One region of the Polaromonas potterensis genome, then DNA from elsewhere that is predicted to be linked to it. Evidence: predicted binding sites of a transcription regulator. Region 1 holds the regulator's gene; each other region holds the start of a gene.
The links. Region 1 encodes sigma-54, which starts transcription at its own class of promoters, with help from an activator protein. Its sites were predicted from a motif close to TGGCANGNAANCTGCTTT; they were not measured.

Region 1 (9,766 bases):
CTGGTCGAGCAAGCCTTCCCAGACATGCGGCTGGAAAGGCACAAATTTTTCAAACGCAAAACGCCGGCCCATGCCGGCGGCGATGTTGCGGGCGATCTGCGCCGCTTCAATCACGATGGTGCCGGAGCCGCAGCACGGGTCGTACAGCGGCACGCCCTGTTTGCAAAGCCCCTCCTCGCCGCTCCAGCCGCTGGCAGCCAGCATGGCGGCGGCCAGGGTTTCCTTCAGCGGGGCATCGCCCTTGTCTTCGCGCCAGCCGCGTTTGAACAGCGGCTCGCCCGAGGTGTCGATGTAGAGGGTCACGGTGTCTATGGTCAGGTGCACGTACACACGCACATCGGGCCAGCGGGTGTCGACATCGGGGCGCACATCGTATTTGTCGCGGAAGCGGTCGGCGATGGCGTCCTTGATCTTGAGCGCGGCAAAGTTCAGGCTGGTCAACGGGCTGTGTTGCGCCGTGACCTCGATCTTGAAGGTCTGTTTGGGCGTGAACCAGATTTCCCAGGCCACGGCGGCGGCGGCGTTGTAGAGGTCTTGTTCGCTGCGGTACTGGTTGTGCTGCAGCTCGATCAGCACACGCTGGCTCAGACGGCTGTGCAGGTTGAGCTGCAGCGCGTCGCGCCAGGAGCCGGCCACCTGCACGCCGGCGCGCCAGGCCTTGCCCTGGGTGCCGGTGATACGTTTGACCTCGGCGGCCAGCAGTTCCTCGACACCTGCGGCGCAAGGTAAAAATAGTTGAAGTTGGTTCATATGTGGGGCCTCTAGGGATTTCTAGAAATTCGGTTATCGGGATGCAGGGCAAGGCGTGCGGCGCGCAGGACACCGGAATGCACTTCGGTGCATGAGGATTCCGAGCACCGCGCAACGCGGCCAAGCGCCCGAGAACCGGATTTATAGAAATCCCCCGTTATAGGGATTTTCGCAGGTTCGCCGGTGCGATGCGCAAAGCCTCGCGGTACTTGGCCACGGTGCGGCGTGCGCATTCGATGCCCTGCTCCTTGAGCATTTCGGAAATCTGGTTGTCGCTGAGCGGTTTGGTCAGGCTCTCTGAGGCGACAAACTGCTTGATCAGCGCCCGCACCGCCGTGCTGGAGGCATTGCCGCCGGTTTCCGTGCCCAGCGCCGAACCAAAAAAATACTTCAGCTCGAAGGTGCCAAACGGCGTGTTCATGTATTTGGCCGTGGTCACGCGCGAGATGGTGGACTCGTGCAGGCCCAACTCGTCGGCGATTTCGCGCAACACCAGCGGACGCATGGCGAGTTCGCCATGGGTGAAGAAGTTTTTCTGCCGCTCGACAATCGCGCTGCTGACCCGCAGGATGGTGTCAAAACGCTGCTGGATGTTTTTGATGAACCAGCGCGCCTCCTGCAGGCGCTGCTGCAGGGCCTGGCCGTTCTGGCCCCGGTTCTGCTTGAGCGCATTGGCATAAATGTCGTGCACCCGCAGGCGCGGCATCACGTCGCTGTTGAGCGAAACCTTGAAGCCGCGGCCGGACTTGACCACGATCACATCGGGCACGATGAGGTTGCGCTCGACGTTGACAAAACGCCGGCCCGGCTTGGGGTCCAGCCGGCCTATCAGTGCAATCGCGGCCTTGATCACGGTGTCGGGAAAACCGCACAGCTGCGACAGACGCTTGACGTCGCGTCGAGCCAGCAACTCCATGGGTTGCTGGCACATGGCGATGGCGGCGCGGGTTTCGTCGGAGTTTTTGCACTCCAGCAGTTGCAGGCCCAGGCACTCGGCCAGGTTGCGCGCGCCCACGCCGGCCGGCTCCATGTGTTGCAACAGCTTCAGGGCCACGGTGAACTCGTGCACCATCGCTTCGACTTGTTCCAGGTCGTCCCCGGCCAGACCCGCGGCCAACTCGGCCAGGCTGTCTTCCAGGTACCCGTCGTCGTTGAGCGATTCGATAAGAAAATGCAGCGCCGCCCGGCCTTCGGGCATCAGGCGCAGGGACAGCGCCTGGCGGTGTAAATGGTCTTGCAGCGATTCATGGCTGCGCGCCAGATCGGCGGCATCGACCTCGCTGTCGTCGTTGTTGTTTTTGCGCGGCGCGGCGTCGCCGCCCCACTCGTTGTCGTCGGGCGCGGTGTCGACACTGCCGTCGCCGTCCCAGCTTTCCTCAAGTTTGGCCTCGCTGCTGGGTTCAGCCTCATTTTGGCTTGTAGCCCCCGCGCCATCTGCGCTGACAGCTATGGAATCCGTAGCAGATTCAAACTCACGGGTTTCCTGGCTGACCGGCGTGTCGGCCTGGACCAGGCCAAAGTCTTCGCGCGGCGCGGCTTCTTCGGAGACTTCAAGAAAAGGATTTTCGTCGAGCATCTGCTCGACTTCCTGGCTCAGCTCCAGGGTAGACAGTTGCAGCAGGCGAATCGATTGCTGCAACTGGGGCGTCAGCGCCAGATGCTGCGAAACGCGTAGGGACAGGCCTTGTTTCACGACATCCCTAAGTGCGCGACAAAGCGGGTTGGGATGTATGAACCAAGCGGGGGCCGCGCAACCGGCTTTGCCGGGGCGCAGGCGCCGCCCCCTGCAGGGGGGAGGGAGCTACACGCAGTGAGCGACAAAGGGGGGGAGCCAAAGTGATCACATCTTGAAATGTTCGCCCAGGTAAACCCGGCGCACATCGGCATTGTTCACAATTTCAGAAGGGGTGCCCGTGGCCAGCACGTGGCCATCACTGATGATGCAGGCATGGTCGCAAATGCCCAGGGTTTCACGCACGTTGTGGTCGGTGATCAACACGCCGATGCCGCGGGACTTCAGGAAACCGATGATGCGCTGGATCTCGATCACGGCAATCGGATCGATACCGGCAAAAGGTTCGTCCAGCAAGATAAAACGCGGCTGCGTGGCCAGCGCCCGGGCGATCTCGACACGGCGCCGCTCGCCGCCCGACAGGGCAGGCGCGGGTGAATCACGCAGGTGGTCGACGCGCAAATCCTGCAGCAAGGCGTCCAGGCGTTCGTTGATGGCCTTGGCGCTCAGCGGCTTGCCGGCTTCGTCGGCCTGCAGCTCCAGCACGGCGCGCACATTCTGCTCGACCGTGAGTTTTCGGAAAATCGAGGCTTCCTGCGGCAGATAACTCAGGCCCAGGCGCGAACGCTTGTGGATGGGCATGTGTTCGATGGACTCGCCGTCGATGGTGATCTCGCCGGCGTCGGCGCGCACCAGCCCCACGATCATGTAAAACGACGTTGTTTTGCCGGCGCCGTTGGGGCCTAACAGACCCACAACTTCGCCTTTTTGCACCGTCAGCGAAACATCCCGCACCACCTTGCGGCTGCCGTAGGACTTTTGCAGGCCGGTGGCCACCAGGCGGCTGATGGGCGCGGTTTCCGGAGACACATTCATGGCGTCGGTGTTATTTTTTGTCATTGCCCAGCGTGGTACTGGGCCGCAGAACAGGCGCCGACCCGGAGGGCGCCGCCGGGGCGCCGGGGGCGCCCGCTGCGGGGGCCTGGTTGCGCGGCGCCAGCAGGGCGCGAATCCGGCCCGAGGGGTTGCTGGCCGTGCGGGCTTTCTCGCCGCTGTCGACGGTGAACACGTCGGTCGGGTTGTCGTAAACAATCAGGTTGCCGTGGGTTTCGTCAGCCAGGGTCGCGCCTATGTAGCGACGCAACACGGCCTGGCGGATGAACTTGACGGTGTCGGCGCGGCTGTCGTATTCGATACGTTCGCCTTCACCTTCAATGTATTCGTCGACCAGGTCGCGCTTCTTGCGATAAAACGCCAGCTTGCCGGGCGCCGCGACCACGATGGCGCGCTGGTAACCCTCGGCGTCCTGGATCACATCGACCTGCGCACCCCGGATGATGATGGTGCCCTTGGTGATCACCACGTTGCCGGTGAACACACTGGTTTGATTGAGGTCGTCATGACGCAGGGCGTCGGCCTCGGCGTTCATGGGCTGGTCGCGATCGGCCTTTTCAGCCGCAACCGGAAAGACCGCCAGGGTGGCGGCCAGCATCAGTACACAGGCGGGGTAGTTCATAAAGGCACGAATCTTGCTGCTTTGGTGGTGTTGCTTCATTGTAGCCATGGCACTCCCCGGAATTGGCAAGGTGCATAAAAAACCCGCCGGATCAGGGCGGGTGAGGCGAAATACCCGGCGGCGGCATCCAGCTGGCCGCTTGGGGATTAAGCTTTTCGGGCCTGGGTAATCAGGTAGTCCGTCACCAGCAGCGCGCGATCCATGGTTTTTGCCAGTTCGCCTGAAGTATAGAAACGCCCGGCCACGCCCAGGGCTGGCACGCCGTCCACCTTGTAGGCGTCTTGCAACTGCGTGGCCTTGCGAGCCTTGGTGGCGATGCCAAAGGAGTTGTACATTTCCACAAACTTGGCCTTGTTGATGCCTTGCTTCTCGGCCCAGGCGGCCACCAGCTCGGGGGTGTTCAGCATCTGCTTTTCGTTATGAATCGCGAAAAACACCTTTTTGTGGAGTTCGTCGACCTTGTTCATGGCTTCCAGCACATAGTAAAGACGCTGCTGCGGCTCGAAGTCGGCGCGGAAGGACACCGGCACACGCCGCACCGCCACGTCTTGGGGCGCTTTTTTGCTCCAGGCGTCAAACGCCGGCTCAAACTGGTTGCAGTGCGGGCAGCTGTACCAGAAAAACTCCACCACCTCGACCTTGCCGGCCGGCGCGTCGACCGGTGCGCGTTTGTCGAGCAGCAGGTAATCGCGGCCTTCCTGGGGCGCTTGGCCCTGGGCCTGGGCCGAGGTTGTCAAAGCGCCCAGGGAAGCGGCGGCAGCCACGGAAGCGGCGGATATCGAAAATTCACGTCTTTGCATCAAGCATTTCTCCATTAGTGCGACAGGTTGGACACCCTGGCCTCAGAAAGTTCAGCGCTGAACCCGGACCAGGGCAGTTTCGATGCCGCTGCCATCCAGGCGCTCCTTGGCTTTGTCGGCATCCTCTTTTTTATCAAACGGCCCGAGGCGCACGCGAAACACGGTGCGGCCCGACTGTTCGCGCTCGGTGACCTTGGCTTCCAGGCCCATCAGCGAGATTTTGGCGCGCTGCTGCTCGGCGTCTTCAGGCGTGCGGAAAGCCCCGACCTGCACAAAATAATTGAAAGGGTCCGGGCCGGACGCAGTGGCCGGCGTCGCCAGCTTGGCTTTGGCCAGGTCACCGATGGGGTCGGCCGATGGCGGTTTCGCGGGCTTGACGGTCGGGTCGGCCACGGGTTTCTGCGCGGTCACAGGCGCTTGCGGCGTGACATCGGTCACCGGGCCGCCGGACGCAGTGGCCGCCGCTGGCGCGGACGCCGGTTTGGCCGGATTTTTGCCGTACAACGGTGCGTTCGGGTTCCAGTTCTGGTTCTTTTTGGCCTCGGCCGCGTCATGGTCGGGGTTGCGCGACTGGCCCTTGTTCATGAAAGGCACGGGCACCTTGGTGATGTAAACGGCCACGGCCAGCGCCGCGGCCAAGCCAATCAGCGCGCCAATGATCAGGCCCAGAAAGGTGCCGCCGCGTTGTGGGTTCATGCCTGGCCGGCTGGGCCGGTGGGAGGGGGTACGCGCCATGGTCTCATCATTCCTTACATTTTGCGCGGGGCATCAACACCCAGCACGGCGAGGCCATTGTGCAACACCTGCGCCGTCGCCGCGACCAGGGCCAGGCGCGCGAGTTTGACCACGGCGTCATCAACCAGGATGCGCTCGGCATCGTAATAGCTGTGGTAACAGGCGGCCAGTTCGCGCAGGTAAAACGCCACGTCGTGCGGCGCAAAACCGCTGGCGGCGTTGCTCAGCATGTCGGGGTATTTGGCGATCAGCAGCATCAAGGCCTGGGCCTGCGGGCTGTCCAGCGCTGACAGGTCCACCGACTTGAGTTCGGCCTCGTCGCCGCCCCAGGCGGTCAGCACCGAGCAGATGCGGGCATGGGCGTATTGCACGTAATACACCGGGTTTTCGTTGTTTTTCGCCAGCGCCAGGTCGATGTCGAAGATGTATTCGGTGTCGGGCTTGCGGCTGAGCAAAAAGAAACGCACGGCGTCCTTGCTGGTCCACTCGATCAGGTCGCGCAAGGTCACATAACTGCCGGCGCGTTTGGATATCTTGACCTCTTCGCCATTGCGCACGACCCGCACCATGGTGTGCAAGACGTAGTCGGGGTAGCCCTGAGGCACACCCTCATTGGCCGCCTGCAGACCGGCGCGCACCCGGGCAATCGTGCCGTGGTGGTCCATGCCCTGGATGTTGATGGCCTTGCTGTAGCCGCGCTCCCATTTGGCCAGGTGGTAAGCCACGTCAGGCACAAAATAGGTGTAGCTGCCGTCGCTCTTTTTCATCACACGGTCTTTGTCGTCACCGTAGTCGGTGGACTTGAGCCACAAAGCGCCGTCCTGCTCGTAGGTCTTGCCGGCGTTCTTGAGTTTGGCCACCGTGGACTCGACCCGGCCCGAGCTGTACAGGCTGGACTCCAGGTAGTAGTTGTTGAACTTGACCGAGAAGGCTTTGAGGTCCAAATCCTGCTCGTGGCGCAGGTAGGCAACGGCGAACTGGCGGATCGAGTCGGTGTCTTCCACGTCGCCCGAGGCGGTGTATTCGCGGTCGTCGGACTTGACGGTTTTTTTGGCCAGGAAGTCAGCCGCGATATCGGCGATGTAGTCGCCGTTGTAGGCCGACTCCGGCCAGCCGGCGTCGCCGGGCTTGATGCCCTTGGCGCGCGCCTGCGTGCTGGCAGCCAGCGTCTGGATCTGCACACCGGCGTCGTTGTAATAAAACTCGCGATAAACCTCGGCGCCCTGGGTGACAAACAGGTTGCAGATGGCGTCACCCAGGGCGGCCTGGCGGCCATGGCCCACATGCAACGGCCCGGTCGGGTTGGCCGACACAAACTCGACAATCATGCGCTGGCCGTTGGCGGCCTGGGTGCCGTAGCCGGGTCCGGCCTTGAGCACTTCGCGCACGGTTTCTTGCTTGGCTGCGGGTTTGAGGCGGATGTTGATGAAGCCGGGGCCGGCGATCTCGATGGCGTCCACCCAACGCTCGAAAGCCGGGGCTTTCAGCAGGAGGGCGCGCAGGTTCTCGGCCAACTGGCGGGGATTGAGTTTGAGCGGCTTGGCCAGCTGCATGGCGGCCGTGCAGGCGAAATCGCCATGGGCCGCCACTTTGGGGGATTCAAACGCGGCCTTGTCGCCTGCGCCTGGGGAAAGTTCTTCCAGCCCCGCAGCCAGGGCCGCGAGCAGGTCTTGTTTAATCGAGAGCATGGGCCGATTTTACGGTTAAGAGCCTGCTCCCAATCTCGATGGGGTCGCGTTGGGACGCAATCGGGATGAGTTGGTCGCCAAGATCACGCAGCATGGGCTCATGCCCATGCAAGGGATTTGGTGGGCAAATCGCCCGATTTCGCCCCAACCCGAAGGGCAGGTGCCTTTTCGGGCGCTCCGCGGCGTTGCGGCGCTTGCCAATAGCCAGCTATTGGCGGCGCACCGCGCCTTGCAGCCCATCCCGAAAAAACACCTGCGCGGCCCCATGGAGATTGGGAGCAGGCTCTTAGCCGCGTGCCGTCCGGGCCAGGGACCTACCCGGTCATCGAATTTGCCCGGCGAAGCGTTATGTGTTGGAATTCCACCCGGAATTCAATCCTGATTCCCCACCCTTCCTACTCCTGGAGCCACCCATGAAAAAACTGTTGTCCCTGATCGCTATGACCTTTGCCATGTCGATGGGCCTGTCGGCCGTGGCCCATGCAGCGGGCGCCGATACCGATTGCGCCGCCAAGTCTGCCGAGAAAAAGCTGGCGGGTGCCGCCAAGGCCAGCTTCGAGAAAAAATGCATGGCTGACGCAGGTGCAGCGCCCGCAGCCCCTAGCGCCGCCTGTGAAAAATCGGCTGCCGACAAAAAACTCGCCGGCGCCGCCAAAACCTCACACATCAAAAAATGCATGGCTGACGCAAAACCCGGTGCCACGCCAGCTGCTGCGGCTGCCGGCGCCAAACCCATGGCAGCTGATGCTGGTGCGAAGAAATAAGCCGTCAACGACGGCTCTGGCATTGAACTGATGCCGCACCCCCGTCCGGGCAACCTGGCGGGGGTTTTTACTGGGGCAAGGGGGAAATTCGAGGGTTTGCGCGTCGCTATTAATTCAATAGCTGCTTGCGCCCATACCTAAAGGGCTAGAGGCTCTTTTTTCTTAAGAAACCACGCCAGACAGCAAAACGCCCCCGGCCTGGCTAACGTTTACGCGCACCGGCCCAGAATTCGGACTGGCTGTAGTTGTGTTTCAAAAAATCAATCCACAGCCGCACCCGCAGCGGCAGGTGTTTGCGCTGCGGAAACACGGCGTAAATGCCGTTGGGCGGCGCATCAAAGTCTTTCAGCACCGGCACCAGCTTGCCGGCGGCGATTTCCGCCTCCACCTCCCAGGTACTGCGCCAGGCAATGCCGCAGCCGTCCATACACCAGTCGTGCAAGACCTGGCCGTCCGAACAGTCGAGCGGGCCGCCGGGTTTGAAATGCACCACCTCGCCGCCGACCAAAAAAGCCCAGCCCCGGGTTTGCGAGGCATCGCTGGACAGGGTCAAACAGGCAAATTTGGCCAGGTCGGTCGGATGTTGCGGTGTGCCGTAACGTTTGAGGTAGTCGGGTGCGGCCACACACAGGCGCCGGTTGTCGGCCATACGCACGCTGACCAGCGAGGAATCCGGCATGTCGCCGACCCGCACCGCGCAGTCAAAGCCTTCCCCGGCCAGGTCCACCACGCGGTCGCTAAGGTTGAGCGAAATGGTCACATCGGCATGGAGTTCACGAAATTTGGGCACCAGGGGCGCAACATGGCGGCGGCCAAAACCCGCCGGCGCGGTGATGCGCAAATGCCCGCTGGCCTTGACGCCGCCGGCCGAGACACTGGCCTCGGCGTTGGCAAAGTCCACCAGCAGGCGCTGGCAGTCTTCCAGGAAGGCGCTGCCTTCATGGGTCAGGGACATGCGGCGTGTGGTGCGCACCAGCAGCTTGACGCCCAGCCGTTCTTCCAGCGCATCCAGCCGCCGGCCCATGATGGCCGGCGCCACCCCTTCGGCCTTGGCGGCGGCGGTCAGGCTGCCACGTGTGGCGACCGACACAAAAGACTCCAGCTGCTTGAGTTTGTCCATGCGTCATTATGTACAAAATTGTTTCGAATCATCTTGTTTTTCAAATGATTCCGACAATTCGCATACTCAGCCGACTGTCCTGCGTTTCAGGCGGATCTGATTCGGCAAAGGCACGGAACGCCGCAGCACATCCTCGCCCAGCCACAAGGCCGAACGCCAGGCGCGCTGGGCCACGGTGGCTAGCGGCATCTGCTGGTAGTCGTCGTTGAAGACCTCGAAGCTGTAATCGCCGCGGTAACCCAGCTCGTGCAGGCGTGTCACCAGCGCCGCGAGGGCTTGGCTGTGCACACCTTCGCCGGGAAAGACCCGGAAATGCCGGGCGGTGGCGATACGCTCCTCGACCGACTTGATCTCGGTCCACATGAAGTCGGCCAGTTGCACCAGGAATATCTTGGCCGGGTCCAGCAAGTCCAGCTCGTCCAGCGGGGTGCGGGTGGCAAACATGTGGAAGGAATCAAAACCCAGGCCGAGGTTGGGCATGTCGGCCTGGCTGATGATGTCCCAGGCCTGCGGAAATTCATTCACCGTGCGGCCCCAGGACAGGGCTTCGTAGGCGATCCGGATATTCATGGGGATGGCCAGCATGGCCAGCTTGCGCAGGTCCTTGACCAGCACCTGCGTCTCGCGGGTGGCGTGTACGGAGGTCGACGAGCAGATCAGC
Region 2 (9,766 bases), on a different contig from region 1:
GAGGTAGTCCAGATGTTGCCGGATCTGCGGCTCGATAAAGCTGCTTTTGGCCTTGCCGGAAATCGCCTTCGCAATCGGTTTGACAAAAAACGGCATGGGTGCGCTTTCTATCTTGTCGAACACCAGCTTGAGCAGCAGCGGCGGCATGGCCGAACCTTCGGCGTAATGCAGCCAGTAGGTGTAACGCAGGCGCTCGGGCGTGCCGGCCGCCGGCGCCAGACGCCCAGCACCATAACGCTCGATCAGATAATCAACAATCGCACCCGACTCGGCCAGGGTCAGATCACCATCGGTGATCACCGGCGACTTGCCCAAGGGGTGCACCGCCCGCAGCGAGGGCGGCGCCAGCATGGTTTTGCGGTCGCGCTCGTAACGCGTGATCTCGTAGGGCAGCGCCAGCTCTTCCAGCAGCCATAAAACCCGCTGCGAACGGGAGTTGTTGAGGTGATGCACAGTGATCATGAAATAGTCCCGGTAAGGTCGTTAGTACTGCAACCCGAACATATCAAAACATGAAAGCGCGTCTTCGCGCCCATGGCTGCGTTGCAACCCTTGCGAAGGCGCATAGCCTTCGCTGCGGCTTGCGCCTTGCCCTGTGCACGAATCCATCACTTTCATTGTGTTTCGCTACTTCCGGGTTGCAGCACGACAGCCAAGGCGAACGCCCATGGTAGGGCATGGCACGACAGCCAGGGTGCATAAAGCCTAAAATGAAACCGTGACTTCCAAAAACATCCTGAACGCCGACCTGCATTGCCACTCTGTGGTGTCGGACGGCACGCTGACCCCGGAGGCACTGGCGGAACGCGCCAAAACCAACGGCGTTGAACTCTGGGCCCTGACCGACCACGACGAAATCGGCGGCCAGCACCGCGCCGCTGCCGCGGCCAAAGCGCAGGGCCTGCGCTACCTGACGGGCACCGAAATTTCGGTGACCTTTGCCAACGAAACCGTGCACATCGTTGGCCTGGGATTTGACCCCGACGACGCGGCCATGCAACAGGGCCTGCACGCCACACGCGGCGGCCGCGGCCAGCGTGCCATGGAAATGTCCGATGGCCTGGCCAAAGTCGGCATCAAGGGCGCCTATGAAGGCGCGCTGAAGTTTGTCGGCAACCCGGAGCTGATCTCGCGCACCCACTTTGCCCGTTTCTTGGTGGAGTCCGGTGTCTGCAAGGAGACCTCCGAGGTCTTTCGCAAATACCTGACCGAAGGCAAACCCGGCTACGTGCCGCACCGCTGGGCCAATCTGCGCGACGCCATCACCTGGATCACCAGCGCCAAAGGGGTGGCCGTGATCGCCCATCCGGGGCGTTACAAGTTCACGCCGAATGAGGAATACGCGCTGTTCACCGAGTTCAAAGCCCATGGCGGCCAAGGCGTCGAGGTGGTCACCGGCAGCCACACCACGCAGGAATACCTGAAATACGCCGAAACCGCCAAGGAGTTCGGCCTGGCCGCCTCGCGCGGCAGCGACTTCCACTGCCCCGATGAAAGCCACACCGACCTCGGCACGCTGCCCTTTTTGCCGGGCGACCTGACACCCGTCTGGGAGCTTCTGGAAGACCGCATCCAGTGAAGCGGGCGCCTTCGGCCCTGGCAGGCATTGCACTGGTCATCGCGGCGGTGGCCTGTTTTGCCACCTTGGACACCACCACCAAATACGTCAGCGCCAGCGTACCTATCTTGATGGCGCTGTGGTTTCGCTATTTTTTCCAGGCCGTGGCCACCACAGCAACGATGCTGCCGCTGAGGGGTTGGCGCGTGTTGCGCACCGCCCATCCGAAATTCCAGTGCCTGCGCGGCCTGCTCTTGCTGATGAGCAGCCTGTTTGCGTTTTTAAGCCTCAAATACATGCCGGTGGCCGAATTCACCGCCATCGGGGCCATCGTGCCTCTGATCATCACCTTGCTGGCGGCCACCGCACTCGGCGAAAAAGTCTCGCCCCTGCGCTGGTCGCTGGTGATAGGCGGCTTTATCGGCACCTTGATCATCATTCGACCGGGCGGCGACGACTTCGACTGGGCCTTGCTGCTGCCGCTGGGCATGGTGGCCACCAACACCGGCTTTCAGGTGCTGACCAGCAAACTGGCCCGGACCGAAGACCCGATCACCATGCATTTGTACACCGGCTGGGTCGGCACGCTGCTGGCCTCGGTGGCCCTGCCTTTTGTCTGGACAAGTTTGCCCTCGTGGTCGCTCTGGGGCTGGTTGCTGCTGATGGGGGTAGCTGCCACGGTCGGGCATTTTCTGCTGATCCTGGCTTACATGCGCACGCCAGCCGCCACACTCACGCCTTATCTCTACGCGCAGATCGCCTTTGCAATGCTGGGCGGCTGGGTCGCTTTTTCCCATGTGCCCGATCGCTGGTCCATGGCCGGCGTGGTGTTGATTGCCATTTGCGGCGCCGCCGGCGCCTGGCTCACGGCACGCGAAAGCCGCGCGCTGAACCAGTTCAACGTGCGGCCGGCCGAATCCTGAAATAATCTGGCATGGCTCAGTTTTTCGAGATCCATCCCGACAACCCGCAAGCCCGGCTGCTCAAGCAGGCCGTGGCCCTGCTCGCGCGCGGGGATATCCTGGCCGTCCCCACCGACTCGAGTTACGCGCTGGTCTGCCAACTCGACGACAAAGCCGCCGCCGACCGCCTGCGCCGCATACGCGGGGTGGACGACAAACACCACCTGACCCTGTTGTGCCGCGACCTCAGCGAGCTGGCCAATTACGCACGTGTCGACAACAAACAATACCGTCTGCTCAAGGCCGCCACACCCGGGCCGTATACCTTCATCCTGGAAGCCAGCAAGGAAGTGCCGCGGCGCCTGAGCCACCCGTCCCGCAAGACCATAGGCCTGCGGGTTCCCGACCGCAAGGGGCTGCAGCTGCTGCTGGAGTTGCACGGCGCCCCTCTGCTAGCGACCACCTTGATCCTGCCCGGCCAGACCGAGCCACTCAACGACGCCAGCGACATTCGCGAGCGCCTGGGCCACGAGCTCGGCGCCGTGGTCGACGCCGGTGCCTGCCCCCAACAACCGACCACGGTGATCGACCTGACCGACATGGGCCAGGGCGGCGAGCCGCTGGTGGTGCGGCAGGGACGCGGTGCGCTGGCAACACTAGGTCTTTAGCGCGCCGAACGGGAATCCGGCCAACGCGGGCTCCCCTTCAAGCAGGGGCCGCGGAATCCGCTTCGCCGGGCCGCAGGCGCAGCGCCCCCTGGTGGGCAGAGAGCTACGCGCAGCGAGCGAATGTGGGGGCATACCGTCCAATGAGACAATTGCCCGCATGGACATTGCCAATCTGATTCAAACCGTCGCCATTTACGCCTTGCCGGTGTTATTTGCCATCACCGTGCACGAGGCGGCGCACGGTTATGTGGCCCGCCACTTCGGTGACAACACCGCCTGGATGCTGGGCCGCGTCACGCTCAACCCGATCAAACACATAGATCCGCTGGGCACCATCCTGATGCCGCTGCTGCTGTATTTCGCGACCTCGGGCGCATTTTTGTTCGGTTATGCCAAGCCGGTGCCGGTGCAGTTTGGCAATTTGCGCAACCCCAAACGCGACATGATCTGGGTCGCGCTGGCCGGTCCGGCCGCCAACCTGATCCAGGCCCTGATGTGGGGCATCCTGTTCTACCTGTTGCAGGGCGCAAGCATCAGCGAGCCGTTTTTCATCAAGATGTGCCAGGCCGGCATCCTGGTCAATGTCGTGATGATGGTGTTCAACCTCTTTCCCCTGCCACCGCTGGATGGCGGCCGCATCGTGGTCGGATTGCTGCCTTACAAGGCGGCGCTGACTTTTTCGCGCATCGAGCCCTGGGGCTTTTTTGTGGTGATGGCGCTGGTGATATCCGGGATCATCAGCAACCTCTGGATGCGCCCGCTGATGGCGCTGACCTATTCCCTGCTTGATATTGTGTTGACGCCCCTGGCCATGCTGGTTCGATGATGACAAACAAACCCCTCAACGCGCCTATGCGCTTTCTCACCGGTATCACCACCACCGGCACGCCCCACCTGGGCAACTACGTCGGCTCGATCCGGCCTTCCGTGGCCGCCAGCCGCGGCGTGGGGGTCGAGAGTTTTTATTTTCTGGCCGACTACCACGCCCTCATCAAGTGTGACGAGCCGGCCCGCATCCAGCGCTCCACCTTGGAGATTGCCGCCAGCTGGCTGGCCGCCGGGCTGGACCCGGAACGCGTGACCTTTTACCGCCAGTCGGACGTGCCGGAAATCCCCGAACTCACCTGGCTGCTGACCTGCGTGACCGCCAAGGGTGTGCTCAACCGCGCCCACGCCTACAAGGCCTCGGTCGACAAAAACACCGCCGCCGGCAACGACCCGGACGCCGATGTCAGCGCCGGCCTGTTCATGTACCCGGTGCTGATGGGCGCCGACATCCTGATGTTCAAGGCGCACCAGGTGCCGGTCGGACGCGACCAGATCCAGCACATCGAAATGGCGCGCGACATGGCGCAGCGTTTCAACCATTTGTACGGCGAACACTTTGTGCTGCCGCAGGCGCTGATCGAAGAGTCCGTGGCCCTGCTGCCCGGCTTGGACGGGCGCAAGATGAGCAAAAGTTATGACAACACCATTCCCCTGTTCACGCCGCGCGAGCAGCTGAAAAAACTCATCGCTGGCATCGTGACCGACTCACGCGCACCGGGCGAGCCCAAAGAGGTGGAAGGCTCGGCGCTGTTCCAGATTTACCAGGCTTTTGCCAGTGCAGAGGAAACCGCCGCGCTGCGCCAGGCCTACAGCGAAGGCATTGGCTGGGGCGACGCCAAACAACTGTTGTTCGAGCGGATTGACCAGGAGGTCGCGCCCATGCGGGCCCACTACCAGGCCTTGATGCAAGACCCGGCGAAAATCGAGGCCACCCTGGTGGCCGGCGCCGAGAAGGCACGCCAACTCGCGAGCCCCTTCATCCGTGAATTGCGCCAGGCCGTGGGTTTGCGCAATCTGGGCAGCCAGGCCGCGCCTGCGCCCAAAGGCAAAGCCGCCAAAACCGCCTTGCCGGTGTTCAAGCAATACCGCGAGGCCGACGGCCAGTTCCATTTCAAGCTGCTCGATGCCCAGGGCCAACTGCTGCTGCAAAGCCAGGGTTTTGCTTCGCCCAAAGACGCCGGGCAGGCGATTGCCCTGCTGCAAACACAGGGCGCCGCCGCCCTGCCGACACTGGCAGGCAAGCTGCAGGCCCTGGACGGCGTGACGCCGGACGCCGTGGCATTGGCCTTGCAACAACTGATCGCGGCCAGCGCCTGACGGTTGGAGGGACGCTGCGGCGCCTTAGCGGTGCCGGCGGCGGCCGTTGTACCTGGCGTTCAGGACGGGGGCAGCATCCCTAAAAATATGAAATAGTCCTGCGATTTATATTTTTGGAGTCCTCGTCAACTTGACCTTGACGAGGTATGCTTACTTTTCGTCCCCAAATTGACAACTTTTCACGTCTTTGAGACTGCCCATGCATATCTTCGTCATAGATGACCATCCATTGATGCGGGAAGCCGTGGTGATGCTGATTCGTCGCCAATACAGCAAAGCCACCGTCGTTGAGCTGGACCGGCTGGACGCAATGGGCGCGGCGGTTGAACAACACGGCATCCCGGACTTCGTCTGCCTGGACCTCAAGCTGCCGGATACCCATGGCGTGTCGGGTGTGCGCGAGTTGCGCCAGCAATACCCCGAGGTACCGATCGCGGTGTTGTCCGCCGCGCCGGCGCTAGATTTTCAGGACTTGTCGCTGGAAGCCGGTGCCGACATCTATATTGAAAAGTCGGCGGGCGCCACCGAGATTGCGAAAGTCCTGAAAACTTTCCTGGACGACAGTTCCGATACAGAAGCCAGCGCAGAACCTGAAAAATTGTCGAAGCGCCAGCGCCAGTTGCTGGTCATGCTGGACAAAGGCATGAGCAACCGCGACATTGCCACCGAGCTGCAAATCAGCGAACACACGGTCAAGGTGCATTTGTGGCGCCTGTTTCGCCGGCTCAATGTCAAAAGCCGATCACAAGCCAGCCACCTCGCCCGCACACAGGGCCTGCTCTAAGTCCCGCCTAAACCCCGTCTCCCAAAGTCGGCACGTCCAGCCGGAAGACCGTGCCCCGGCCAGGCCGCGAGCGCACGCTCAAGCGGCAATTCAGCGCGCTGCACAGCCGCGACACCACGGACAGGCCCAGCCCGAACCCTTCTTCCGTGCCGTTGTGCAGGGCCACGCGGTAAAACTCCTGAAAAATCGCCTGCTGATGTTCGGGCGCAATCCCGACACCGGTGTCCCAGACCTCGATGGCCGGGCCGGCCGGCCCCTGGCGCAGGGCAAGCAAAATGCCGCCGCGCTCGGTATGGCGTATCGCATTGGACAGCAGGTTGCCGATCAGGCGCTTGAGCAATTCGGGGTCTGAGAGCAATTCCGCCGGCACCACGCGTTGACGCAGAACCAGTCCCTTTTCCTGCGCCAGCGGGGCGTATTGCAGCACCATCTCATCCACCAGCGCGGCCAGATCGACCCGCTGCCAGTTCACCTCGATCACATTGGCGTCCAGCTTGGCCAAGTCAAACAGCGAATTAAACAGCGCATTGACCGCCTGCGTCGCCTGCACGATTTTGGGGGTGAGCTGTGTGACCATCTCGGGTTCGGCCCGCAGCCAATCGGCATACAGGCTCAAGGCATGCACCGGCTGGCGCAAATCGTGGGCCGCACTGGCAATAAAACGGTTCTTGATCTCCACGGCCTCCAGCGCCGTGCGGGTTTGCTCAGTCAGCGAGGCGATCAAGGCCGCATTGGCAAACTGCAGCTCCAGGTTTTTTCGCTGCCCCCGGTGAAACCCTTTCCCGGCCGCGCGTACGGCGGCCCAATAAATCAGCACCAGCAGAACCAGGCCGTAGGTCGTGCCGGTTCCGAGAAAAGGCTGCTCCAACACCACGCTGTAAGCCACCGCGGCCAGCGTGCTGCCCGCCAGCCCATTGATATAACCGTTAAAACAACGCCAGGAAGCTGAAAATGCCCCCGTCGCATAACCGGCCATGCCTACCAGCACGATCAGGCAGATGAACTGGTCATACACCGGTGCCTTGCGAAAGTAGAGAAACATCGAACCGCCCCAGAGCACGGCGCTCACGGTCCAGGTCCAGCCGTAACGCGACAGAAAGGCCCGCAGTTGCGCTCCTTCGCTGGCGGCGCTGCGGGCATTGGCGTAGTCGCGGTAATACAGGCTCACCACCCGGTAACGCACCAGCGTCATCAACACCACGGCCAGGGCCCAGCCCAGCAAAGCCGCCTGGTTGACGTCCTGGTACAAAATCGCCACGATCACTGGCAGCACCAGGGTCGCCATGTGCAGCGCCGGCCGGGCATGGCGCATGAAGTTGTGCATCAGCTGCACCTCCACCCAGTCATCACGCGCGGTCATATCGGTCACAAGCTGCGGACTATCGTCATGTGCGGACAAGGCAGCGGAATTCATGCCTGAAGTTTACTGGTCATGAGAACCCAACACCCCCGCCTCAACCCTGCGAAGACGCCGCTCAGACGCAAAAAAGCCCCGACTGGCGGGGCTTTCAGGGGTTTTCCGAAACACGGTGAGGTATTCGGGAGGGCAAGTCGTAGGAGAACCGGACACGGGCTCAACTGTTCAATCCAACAGCATTGCGTTGATTGTTTCGCCCAATACTCGAATTTCGAGGCCTCTGAGGAATCACTTTCACGGGATTGTTGAATGCCGTCGAAACCTGACCTACGTAGGCCCTACCCTGTGAGTTTTTTGAGGCAGGTAGAAATTAGGAGCGAGGGACGTAGCGACATTGAATGCCATCAGGCCTTGGGCATGGCGAGATCAGATGTCCATCCGCGAGGCAAGGCGAACAGCCCTGGCTCACGATCAACACGATCACGCTTGTGCGCGTCGGAATTTTTTACACTTCATTAACACTTTCATCGACATCAATACATAAAGTCTTGATTTCTATAAGAAATTTACAAGTGGTATGAATCGTGCTTGATGGCAAGCGTACACCACCATGCCCCCATTCAAGGAGTTCTTCATGAGCCTCAAAAAAATCATTCAAGTCGCAGCCCTTTGTGGAGGATTGATTGGATTCGGAGGGGGGGCCAGCGCGTCGGTGATAACTTTCAATAATGTCAACGACACGGGCGCCATCCTGTATTCGACCACCCGCGATGGCGCCACACTTTCCGCGATCATGCAGTTCACGCTCAGCGCCATATCGAACAACAGTGCCACATTTGCGCTGACAGTAGCGAACAACTCCAGTGGCCCGGGCAGCAATCGCTTGATGTCGTTTGGCATTGACACGGTCAGCCCTACATTGACGGGTGCGTCAGCCACAGGAAGCTGGGACGCCGGTATCAACCAAAACCTCCCCTCATTCCAGACCGTCGACCTGTGTATTTGGCGCAGCAATAACTGCTCCGGCGGAAATATCAACAACGGCCTTGGCGAAGGGCTATCCGACATTTTTTCGCTGATTTTGACAACGGCCGGCAACTTCACGAATGGAATTTCGTTCACGAGCCCCTATGGGGTGAAATTCCAGGATGTCGGAACAGCGGGCAACTCCTATGAGTTCGCTGGCTGCATTGTCGGTAGCCCTGGTTGCGGCCCCACGCCCCGCCAAGTCATCCCTGAACCCGCTTCGATTGCACTGGTTGGCCTGGGCTTGCTGGGCATCGCACTTGGGCGCCGCCGCCGCGCGTGAGCGTGCAACGCCAGCCAAGAGGAGGGGCTGGTGCGCCCCAACTTCCCGCGTTGGACGACTGACACCGTAGCGCGTGACCACCGTTTTGGGCCAGCGTCTCGGCTTAGGGCTCGAGCTTGCTTGAACTGACCCACCTTGCCTACCTGGGCTCCCTCTCATCTGATTGCCGGTACTTCTTCGCTGTGTTGCGAGCCAGGGCTGTACGCCTTGCCATCTCGCGGATGGACATGTGTTCTCGCCATGCCCAAGGCCTGATGGCATTCAATGTCGCCACGTCTATGTGGTCAGAAATATGGCCCGACAACAAAAAAAGCCACCCAAAGGTGGCTTTTCTCATTCTAAATCAAGGACTTAGAATTTTTTACTGGCGGAGAGGGTGGGATTCGAACCCACGGTACCTTGCGGTACGCCTGATTTCGAGTCAGGTACATTCGGCCACTCTGCCACCTCTCCTGATTCAAGCCTGCAATTCTAACAGGCTCTAGATAGAGCCCCCACGCTTGTCACTTCGTGTACTGCGCTGCCCCCCGTGGGGGCTGTGCTTGCTTGGGGCGGCCCTGCGCGGCGCACTTGCGTTCGGCAAGCAACCGTCAGGGCTTCAGCACCGTCATGCCCCCCATATAAGACTGCAGCACCTCGGGCACGATCACCGAGCCATCGGCCTGCTGGTAGTTCTCCAGCACCGCGACCAAGGTCCGGCCCACCGCCAGGCCGGAGCCGTTGAGGGTGTGCACAAATTCGTTTTTGCCCTGGGCATTCTTGAAGCGGGCCTGCAGGCGGCGCGCCTGGAAGGCTTCGCAGTTGGAGACCGAGCTGATCTCGCGGTAGGCGCTCTGGCCGGGCAACCAGACTTCCAGGTCATAGGTCTTGCTGGCGCCAAAACCCATGTCACCGGTGCACAGCAACATCACGCGATACGGCAGGCCGAGTTTTTGCAGTATCGTTTCGGCGTGGCCGGTCATGGCTTCGAGGGCGTCGTAGCTGTGCTCAGGATGCACGATTTGCACCATCTCGACCTTGTCGAACTGGTGCTGGCGAATCAT
Region 3 (9,766 bases), 400 kb from region 1:
CTGTGGGCGCGGATCAATCAGCTCAAGGTGGCGATGCTGGTCATCGAAACCGCCTTCAGCAACCGGGAGCGTGAGCTGGCCAAGCGTAGTTTGCATCTGTCGCCGCATGTCCTGGCGAGCGAACTCGATTGCATCGACAAAAGCCGGAATTATCCGATTTACATCACCCATACCAAGCCAGCGGAAACCGATTTGATCATGGCCGAGATCCAGCGCTTTGACCAGACAACCCCGGTCGGCCCCAATGGCACCCACGACATACGCTGGCTGCGGGCGGGTCAGGAGTTTGAACTATGACTGCCGTATTGCCGCGAGATCCCGAAGACCAGTTTTTTGTCTCGCAGAAGCTTCCGCCCCAGGAGCGCGGCGTCACGTTTGAAGTGCTGTATTTTCGCCAGCTGCAACTGGTGACCAACCGCATCCACGAAACCGAGAACATTGACCAGATCATGCTGGAGGCCAGCCAGGACATCTGCAAGTTGTTTAATGCGGACCGGCTGACCTTGTATGCGGTTAATGAGGACCGCAGCGCCATCATCTCCAAAGTCAAGACCGGCCTGAATACCAGCCGCGACCTGAAGTTGCCCATCAGCGTGCAAAGTATTGCCGGTTATGTGGCACTGTCCAGGGCCATGGTGAATATTGCGGATGTTTACGACGAAGACGCGCTTAAGAAGCTGCATCCGAATTTGAGTTTTTTGAAAGAAGTCGACAAACGCTCCGGCTACCGCACCAAACAAATGTTGGTCGCGCCGGTGATGGACGGAAACACCTTGTACGGTGTTTTGCAGGTGATCAATAACCGCAGCGACCAGCCCTTTGCCAAGCTGGAAGAAGAGGGTGCGCAGCAACTATGCAAGACGCTGGGGATTGCGCTTCGTCAGCGCATGCAGCGGCAGGAAGACGGTCTGCGGCGCAAAGCCACCAAATACGACGGCCTGCTGGCCGAAGGGGTGTTGTCGCCGGACGAGTTGCTGCAATGTCTTCACAAAGCGCGCGAAGAAGGTCAGTCGGTCGAGCATCTCCTGCTGACCCGCTACCGCATCCGCCCGGCGCAGCTAGGCGCTTCGCTGGGCAGATTTTTTGGTGTGCCGTACCAGGCGTTTAGCGCCGGGCGTATACGCTCCGAGAGCTTGCATGGCCTGCTCAAGCGGCACTTTATCGAGCAACAAGGCTGGATGCCCCTGGAAGAAACATCGGACGGGTTGACCATCATGTGTGTTGATCCCGAGGCCGTGCGTGGTGCGCGCGTGGTTCCGCAGGTGTTTCCGAAAATAGGCAAGTTCTTTTACTGTGTCACTACACAGACCGAGTTTGACGAGACCTTGGGTCAACTTTTCGGCGCAGGCAACGATGGCGGCTCGATCGACCAGTTGCTGGCCGACATGGACTCGCCGCTGGAGAACGATGCCCATGACGACTCCGCCCTGGAGTCGGCGGCGGCCGACAACGAACTGGTCAAGTTCGTCAACAAGGTGATTGTTGACGCCTACAAGCTAAAGGCGTCCGACATCCATATCGAGCCCATGCCGGGCAAGGCCAAGACCGGCATTCGTTTTCGCATTGACGGCACTTTGCAGCCTTACATCGAGGTGCCGGCCCAGTTTCGCCAGGCCATGGTCACACGGCTCAAGATCATGTGTGATCTGGACATTTCCGAAAAGCGCAAACCGCAGGACGGCAAAATCAAGTTCAAAAAATACGGGCCACTCGATATCGAATTGCGCGTCGCCACCATTCCTTCCTCCGGTGGAGTGGAAGACGTTGTCATGCGGATTCTGGCGGCGGGCGAACCGATTCCGCTCGAAAAGCTGGGACTGACGGCACACAACAAAGAGCGGCTCGAAAAAACCGTCTCCAAGCCCTATGGCCTGTTTTACGTCTGCGGGCCGACCGGTTCCGGCAAAACCACGACGCTGCATTCGATTCTGAAGTTTCTGAATACGCCGGACACCAAAATCTGGACCGCCGAAGACCCGGTCGAGATCACGCAAAAAGGCCTGCGCCAGGTTCAGATCAACAAAAAGGCCGGCATCGACTTTGCGCTGGTCATGCGTGCTTTTTTGCGCGCCGACCCGGACATCATCATGGTCGGCGAGTCACGCGACAAGGAAACCGTGTCCATGGGCGTGGAAGCTTCGTTGACCGGCCACATGGTGTTCTCGACCTTGCATACCAATTCGGCCCCGGAATCCATCACCCGGCTGCTGGACATGGGCATGGACCCCTTCAACTTCGCCGACGCTTTGCTCGGCATCCTGGCCCAACGCCTGGTTAAAAAGCTTTGCGACTGCAAACAAGCGTATCAGCCGAGTTCGCAAGAGCTCAAGGACTTCATCAAGGAATATGCCGAGGAGTTACGCCACACCGATGCCTGGAAAGCAGATGTCGGGGGAGAGTCGCAACTGCTGCTGGATGACTGGATGGACCGGTATGGCAAAGAAGGCCGGCTCACACTTTACAAAGCGGTCGGTTGCGACAAATGCAACCAGAGCGGCTACAAAGGCCGCATTGGCCTGCACGAACTGATGATTGCCGATGACGCGGCCAAAAAACTGATTCAGGAACGGGCGCGCGTTGCGGAGTTATTTTCAGCGGCGGTCAACAGCGGAATGCGCACGCTCAAGATGGACGGTATGGAGAAGGTTTTGATGGGCCTGACGGATTTGAAGATGGTCCGCTCCGTTTGTATCAAATGACAAAAATGTCATTTCATTTGATGTTGTGTGTCAGAAAAAATAACTATTTAGGTGAATGAACAGAAAATTGAGAACTAAATCGCACATTGCATGGCATGAATCGGGTGGCACGAAGTCTGCTCATGCAACTGTGTTAGTTTTTTTAATCAAGGAGTTTTTTCATGAAGCGTTCTATGCAAAAGGGTTTCACCCTGATCGAATTGATGATCGTCGTGGCGATTATTGGTATTTTGGCTGCAGTGGCTTTGCCTGCCTATCAGGATTACACGGTGCGTGCAAAAATGTCTGAAGCGATTCTGGCAGCCTCTGGTTGCCGTACATCCATCACCGAAACTGTGCAATCTTCTAGTGGTAACCTGCCAGCTGCGAACGCTTGGGGTTGCGAAGCTGGCGTCACGGATGCGTCCGGCAACGTCATCCCAAGTCCTTCGACCTATGTTCTATCCGTTGCAACCGATAACACTGGCCTGGTTCAGGTAACCACGCAGGGTATAAAAAATAAAGCGGATGGAACTGTAGGTGGCGTCGTTTCCTTGGCTCCCATGAAAAACACCAACGCTGGTGTTGGCGCCGGTACTGCTGCGCGGCTCGCAAATACCGATTTTGGTGTGACGATTTATCAGTGGCGTTGCGGCAACGCAGCCGATGGCACGACCGTAGTTGCAAAGTATTTGCCGGGTTCTTGCCGCGGCTAATGTGGTGCTGCATTGATCGTTTAATCAACACTGCATAAAACGCCCCTTCGGGGGCGTTTTTGTTTTCTTTTTTATTTTCACCATATGCACTACGCACCAGGGTTGATTTTATTGATGTGCAGTTTTTTGCAGAGCTCTAATGCGCTCCCGTGGAGAGCTGTGCACGGTGAAATTTTTGCTTTTTTAGCGGTACTGATGTGGGGCTGGGGTGTCAGGTGTCGCAACGCTGTTCCGGTGCGCTTGAACATGCCTGTCATTGCATTCCTTGGCATGGGCCTGCTTGTCGCGATTCAATATGCCACAGGGCAAATTGTTCTGAGAGGCGATGCTGCCGTTTTGCTGTTGTATGCCCTGCTGTGTATAGGCGCCTTGCTGGTTGCCCAACTGCATGGTGAGGATGTGGCGTGGCCCACCGCGCTGGCATCTGCGTTGCTTTTGGCTGCGCTGGCGTCGGCACTTGTTGCACTGATCCAGGCCTTAGGCGTGTGGACGGAGTCAGACTGGATATTGCGGCCACCCAGGTTCCGTCGCCCTGGTGCTAACTTTGGACAGGCCAACCATTTAGGGACCCTCTTGGTCATGGGGGCCGCCAGCTTGATTTACCTTGACCAGCGCTTTGGCATCAGCCGCCCCGTGATCTTGCTGTTAAGCCTTTTGCTGCTCGTGGGCATGGGCATTTCGGAATCGCGAACCGGCCTGCTCAGCGGCCTGATTTTATGCTTCTGGTGGTTTGCGCGTCGGCAGGTATTTATCCGTGCCTTGCGATGGCCGTGGGTGGTGATCGGTGTGTTGGCGCTCCTCACCAGCATGTGGGTGTGGCCAACTTTGATTACCCACATTCAAGAAGCAGGCCCTCTGCCTGAAGGGGGGGGGGGGACGATTAACACCACCGCCGGTGTTCGTGTGGAGGTGTGGCAACAATTATGGGAAGCGGTGTGGATAAAGCCTTGGCTAGGCTGGGGGCTTCTGGGTGTCCCCACCGCACACAATGCAGTGCTGCATAGTTACTCCAACAGCTTGCCGTTTTCCTACGCACACAACGTCATCCTGGACATGGCCATTGGTATGGGTCTGCCTTTGACAGTGTTCGCTCTATGTGCATTAGGCGTTTGGGGGGGGCGACGGGTGAGGTCTGTTCAAACGGTGGCTTCTTGGTATGCCGTAGGCTTGCTGATTCCCTTTGCGATTCACAGCTTGCTGGAGTACCCATTTGCCTATGCTTATTTGCTGGTGCCTGCCCTGCTGGCAATTGGCATGTTGGAGCAAAACTACGCTCTGCCTGCGGGAAAAAAGATCTCGAGAAAGGTTCTCGTCGGTGGTTTGATTATTTTTGGTTCGCTATTGGCGTGGGTGGGTGTGGAGTACCTGGAGATTGAAGAGGACTTTCGTGTCGCCAGGTTTGAGTCTTTGAATGTAGGTCAAACACCTGTTGGCTACGAGCGCCCAAATATTGTCCTGCTAACACAGCTCAGGGCCATGGTTGCGGCGACACGAACAACGCCAAGACCCCATATGTCGCATGAGGAAATCGACCTGCTTCGTACCGCCACATTGCGATTTCCTTGGGTGGCGGTTCAAAATTGCTATGCACTTTCCCTTGCCCTGAATGGCAGCCCACAAGAAGCTGTCCGACAACTCAAGGTCATGCGCGCCATGCATGGAGAAAAAGCGTACGAAGGAATCAAAGCCAAGTGGACAGAGCTAGCCAATACCACGTACCCGCAGTTGAAAGCGCTTGAGATATGACACCCACTTGTCAAGACAAAAGACGACAGTTTTTCCATCCTCCGCTCAAGACCGCAAAGTGCTCGCCATGATCCGATCCGCTCTGCATCGTAGTGAGGTCAGGTCTTGCAATCAAGAGTTTTGCCGAGCTGCGTCACGGCCCGGCCTGCTGCCGAATAGTGCACGGCCAAAGCTGTTGAATACGGCATGAAAGCGGTCGCTTGGTGTCCGAAATCGAGCGGAAATGGCGTGTGCTGGCCCTGGTGCACGCGTCCAGGCCGTGGTCGGCAGTGCAAGGATGAACGCGACGGTCGTGCTGCGAGAATTGGCCCTCTATGCCCATGTCGTTCGCGATCGGCGTCCATGTTGGTTCTGCCTCTTGCCGACGCTGAATGAATTCTTCCCTGCCGCACACATTGGGCAGTCGGCTGCTGCCGAATTCTCTGCTTGGCCTATGGCTGCTCCTGCCGTGGCTCAGCCCTTACACCGCGGGCCCCACGCCCAATGCCTGGCCATGGCTGCTTTCGGCACTTTGCGCGGTCATCGTGTGGCTGTTTCGGCGCTGGCTCAATGGTCCTCTAGTTGCTGGCGCTTGGCTGCTGGCAGCCAGTATGAGCGCCGTGCTGGGGCTGCTGCAGTATTTAGGGCTGGAGCAGGCCTTGAGCCCCTGGGTCAGCCAGACATTACCCGGTGAGGCCTTTGCCAATCTGCGCCAGCGCAATCAGTTCGCCACGCTGACCAGCATAGGCCTGGTAGCGTTGATTGCGCTGGCCGGATGGTCCACGCGAGCCGCGCCTGCCGCTCGTTTGCCAGGGGGATGGTTCAGTGTCGTGGCTGTGTTGTTGGCGCTGGGCAACGCCAGCAGCGGTTCGCGCACGGGTTTGCTGCAGTGGTTGCTGATCCCCTTGCTCACTGCCTGGTGGACGCTGCCGGGTCGGCGGCACTTGCTGGTGTTGGCGTTGCAGGCCTTGCAGGCCTTGCTGGCCTATGCGATCGCTGTGCTCAGCTTGCCCTGGTTGCTGGAACTGGTGAGCGGCACGCGTAGCGGCGGCTTGTTTGGCCGGCTGACAGAAGCGCCGACCTGCGAGAGTCGAAAAATATTGTGGTCCAACGTGTTGACGCTGATCACCCAAAAACCCTGGCTCGGCTGGGGCTGGGGTGAGCTGGACTACGCACATTTCATCACGGTGTACCAGGGTCCGCGGTTTTGCGCCATGCTGGACAACGCGCACAACCTGCCGCTGCAACTGGCCGTGGAGTTGGGCCTGCCCGCCGCCGTGGCGTTATGCGGCGGCGCCGGCTGGCTGGTCTGGCGGGCCCAGCCCTGGCGTGAAGCCGATGGGGGGCGGCAAATGGCCTGGGGCGTGCTGGCCGTCATCGGCCTGCACAGCCTGCTGGAGTATCCGCTGTGGTACGGGCCGTTTCAGCTGGCGGTGGGCCTGTGCCTGTGGCTGCTGTGGCCTTCAAGTCAAAAATTTAAGGAAAATAGGCCTCTAGCCCAATATCTGCAGGCATTAATTGCTGTCATTTTGATAGCTACTCTGGCATGTTTGGCCGTCAGCTATTACCGGGTCAGCCAGATTTACCTGCCACCGGAAGCGCGCAGCGCCGCTTACCACGCCGATACCCTGGCCAAAATACAGGGCAGCTGGCTGTTTCAAGATCAGGTTCGTTTTGCGGAGTTGAGCATCACCACGCTCAAGCCCGAAAATGCCCAGGCGATGCATGCCATGGCGCTTGAGCTGCTGCACTATTCGCCGGAGCCGCGGGTGGTGGAAAAGTTGATCGAAAGCGCCGTGATGCTGGGTCGTGATGAGGAGGCTGCGCAATATCTGGCGCGCTTTCGTGCCGCTTACCCTGAGGCGCATGCGCGCTGGCGCCAGGCCCATGCCGCCCCCTAGGCGCTCAGCCAACGGGGCCGACTGGTGCAAGCGCGCTCAGGGCTGCGCCAGGTAGCTGCCGGATTTCCCGCCATGCTTTTCCAGCAGCTTCACCTCGGTCATCGTCATGCCCCGGTCCACCGCCTTGCACATGTCGTAAATCGTCAGCAGGGCGATGTTGACGGCGGTCAGGGCCTCCATCTCGACGCCGGTCGGGCCGACGGTTTCAACGGTTGCCAGGCAGGTGATGCAGGTGTTGGCTGTATCGGGGGTGAAGTCCAGCGCCACATGGGTCAGTGCCAGCGGATGGCACAAGGGAATCAGATCACTGGTCTTTTTGGCGGCCATGATGCCGGCAATCCGGGCGATACCCAACACATCGCCTTTTTTGGCCGTGCCTTCCAGGATGATGGCCAATGTGGCCGGATGCATGACGATGTGGCCTTGCGCCACGGCCACGCGGTGGGTCGCGGGTTTTGCGGCCACATCGACCATGTGCGCCTGCCCTTGCCCGTCAAAATGTGTCAGTGGTGAAGTCGTGGTCATATAGTTGGTTACGAAACCTTTACAAGCATCCCTCATCATAAGAGCATGTCCGCAACCTTAATTTCTTCCTGGAAAAGCCGTTTTTCGGCCGCCGGCATTCATTTGGCGCTCAGCTTGGTGGTTGCGGCGTTGGCCGCATGGCTGGTTTTTGTACTTTGGTACCCTTACCCTTATCGTGATATTTCCGGTGGGCGAGAGCTGTTTTTTATCGTGATCGCCGTTGATGTGGTCATGGGCCCGTTGTTGACGCTGACGGTATTCAACCGCCGCAAGCCAGTCCGTGAGTTGCGTCGGGATTTGACGGTGATTGGTCTTCTGCAACTGACGGCCTTGACTTACGGTTTGTGGACGCTGTCCGTCGCGCGTCCGGTACATCTGGGATTTGAATTGGATCGGTTTCGCGTGGTACATGCGATTGATATTCCCGAGGAGGAACTCAACTTGGCGCCTCCTGCGTTTCGGCAGCTACCATGGACCGGACCGACCTTGCTGTCGGTGCGTGACTTCAACAGCGAAAAAGAAAGTTTTGAAGCCACACTGGTCGCCCTGAAGGGGGGTCCTTTGAGCGCCAGACCTGAACTCTGGCAGAGCTACGAAAACGCCAGGCCAAAAATCGTCAAAGTGGCGAAGCCGCTGAGGGATTTGAAAAACCGTTTTCCCGCGCAGGTGAACGTGATTGATGCGGCCTTGAAGTCCGACTCCGGCAACAGCAACGCAACCCGATTGATTGGCTACGTTCCCATGGTGGGAGGTGACAAATTCTGGACAGTTTTGCTGGATATCAATACCACCGAGGTGATTGCTTTTGTTCCCATTGATTCCTTCTAATTTTTTTAAACAAAAAAGGCGCTTTTGGGGCGTCCGTGTTGCGCTGACTGCTGTCGCTTTTGTGGCGTCTGCCAACCTCTCGCAAGCTCAGACGCCGGTGCGACCCAGTGGCGCGCTGCCGGCGCTGGGGGACACCTCGGAGTTGGCGGTCAGTGCGGAGCGGCGACTGGGCGACCGGATTGCCACCAGCATTTACCGTGACCCGGATTACCTGGACGACCCGGTGCTGGGCGACTACCTGCTGAGTATCTGGCGGCCTTTGATGGTGGCGGCGCGGGCGCGTGGCGAGCTGGGGCCCGAGCTGGAAGAGCGTTTTGCCTGGGACATCATGCAGATCCGCAACCGCACCATCAATGCCTTCGCCTTGCCGGGCGGCTACTTGGGCGTGCACCTGGGGCTGATCAGCGCCGTGGAAACCCGGGACGAGCTGGCCTCGGTGCTGGCGCACGAGTTGAGCCACGTGACGCAGCGCCACATTTCCCGGCTGATGAGCAAACAAAGCCAGCAAATGCCCTGGCTGATTGCGGCCATGATTTTGGGCGCCCTGGCCGCCAGCAAAAACCCCGATGCGGCCATGGCCACCATTGCCGGTGGCCAGGCCATGGCGGTGCAAAACCAGCTCAATTTCTCGCGCGACATGGAGCGCGAGGCCGACCGGGTCGGTTTTGGCGTGATGGCCGATGCCGGTTTTGACAAGCAGGGTTTTGCCAGTATGTTTGACAAGCTGCAGCAGGCCTCGCGCCTCAATGACAACGGCTCCTACCCCTACCTGCGCAGCCATCCGCTGACCACCGAGCGGATTGGCGACGCCAAGGGCCGCTTGCAGCTGGACGCGGGCAACGCCGCAGCCGCCACGGCGCCAACGGCGGCGCAGGCGGCCAACGCCCGCGTGGTGCACGCCATGATGGCCGCGCGTGCGCGCGTGTTGGGCGACAGCAGTGTGGATGGTTTGCGTACTCAGCTGGCCGAAGCTCAGCGGGTGTCGCTGCCGGCTGGTGCGGCCTTGAGCCCGCGTGATGCCGGCGCCTTGTATGGCGGCGCCCTGGCGGCCAGTCAGAAGCGCGATTACACCTTGGCGCGCAGCCTGGCTGCCAAACTGAAGTCGGCCACGACCTCCAACCCGTCGGCCGCCGAGATCGCGGAATGGCTGGCGCTAGAGGTGGAGTTGGCGTCTGGCAACACGGCGGGTTTGGCCCCGCTGGCGAACACCGGCAGCCGTGCGGCGGTGTGGCTGCAGTCCCGGGCCGATCTGGCGGCGGGCCGCGCGCAGGACGCGTCCAACCGGCTGCAAAGCTGGGTGGCCAGCCACCCCAAAGATGCGATGGCATGGCAATTGCTGGCCACGGCTTATGGCAAGGAGGGGCAGACCCTGAGGGCGATCCGGGCCGATGCC

Region 2: a site for sigma-54 is predicted at 7,988-8,005, ahead of R6254_RS07095 (cistern family PEP-CTERM protein). Genes of this name have one in related genera too.
Region 3: a site for sigma-54 is predicted at 2,805-2,822, ahead of R6254_RS00880 (pilin). Genes of this name have one in related genera too.

The regions. Positions count from the first base shown of each region.
Region 1 covers NZ_JAWQLX010000001.1:580,483-590,248, reverse strand. Annotated here, with positions in the region: gene R6254_RS02820 (THUMP domain-containing class I SAM-dependent RNA methyltransferase) at 1-750, opposite strand, end outside; gene R6254_RS02815 (RNA polymerase factor sigma-54) at 908-2,443, opposite strand; gene lptB (LPS export ABC transporter ATP-binding protein) at 2,591-3,358, opposite strand; gene lptA (lipopolysaccharide transport periplasmic protein LptA) at 3,369-3,998, opposite strand; gene R6254_RS02800 (thiol:disulfide interchange protein DsbA/DsbL) at 4,145-4,798, opposite strand; gene R6254_RS02795 (SPOR domain-containing protein) at 4,850-5,533, opposite strand; gene argS (arginine--tRNA ligase) at 5,548-7,221, opposite strand; gene R6254_RS02785 (hypothetical protein) at 7,635-7,985, shown strand; gene R6254_RS02780 (LysR family transcriptional regulator) at 8,188-9,105, opposite strand; gene R6254_RS02775 (sugar phosphate isomerase/epimerase family protein) at 9,172-9,766, opposite strand, start outside.
Region 2 covers NZ_JAWQLX010000003.1:208,048-217,813, forward strand. Annotated here, with positions in the region: gene R6254_RS07055 (glutathione S-transferase) at 1-462, opposite strand, end outside; gene R6254_RS07060 (3',5'-nucleoside bisphosphate phosphatase) at 719-1,579, shown strand; gene R6254_RS07065 (DMT family transporter) at 1,576-2,481, shown strand; gene R6254_RS07070 (L-threonylcarbamoyladenylate synthase) at 2,493-3,128, shown strand; gene R6254_RS07075 (site-2 protease family protein) at 3,286-3,954, shown strand; gene R6254_RS07080 (tryptophan--tRNA ligase) at 3,951-5,273, shown strand; gene R6254_RS07085 (response regulator transcription factor) at 5,473-6,057, shown strand; gene R6254_RS07090 (sensor histidine kinase) at 6,065-7,471, opposite strand; gene R6254_RS07095 (cistern family PEP-CTERM protein) at 8,049-8,723, shown strand; partial or broken gene R6254_RS07100 (hypothetical protein) at 8,866-9,060, opposite strand; tRNA gene R6254_RS07105 (tRNA-Ser) at 9,089-9,176, opposite strand; gene serS (serine--tRNA ligase) at 9,314-9,766, opposite strand, start outside.
Region 3 covers NZ_JAWQLX010000001.1:183,068-192,833, reverse strand. Annotated here, with positions in the region: gene R6254_RS00890 (MBL fold metallo-hydrolase) at 1-297, shown strand, start outside; gene R6254_RS00885 (GspE/PulE family protein) at 294-2,699, shown strand; gene R6254_RS00880 (pilin) at 2,861-3,394, shown strand; gene R6254_RS00875 (PglL family O-oligosaccharyltransferase) at 3,479-5,140, shown strand; gene R6254_RS00870 (PglL family O-oligosaccharyltransferase) at 5,731-7,020, shown strand; gene moaC (cyclic pyranopterin monophosphate synthase MoaC) at 7,057-7,545, opposite strand; gene tfpZ (TfpX/TfpZ family type IV pilin accessory protein) at 7,591-8,373, shown strand; gene R6254_RS00855 (M48 family metalloprotease) at 8,435-9,766, shown strand, end outside.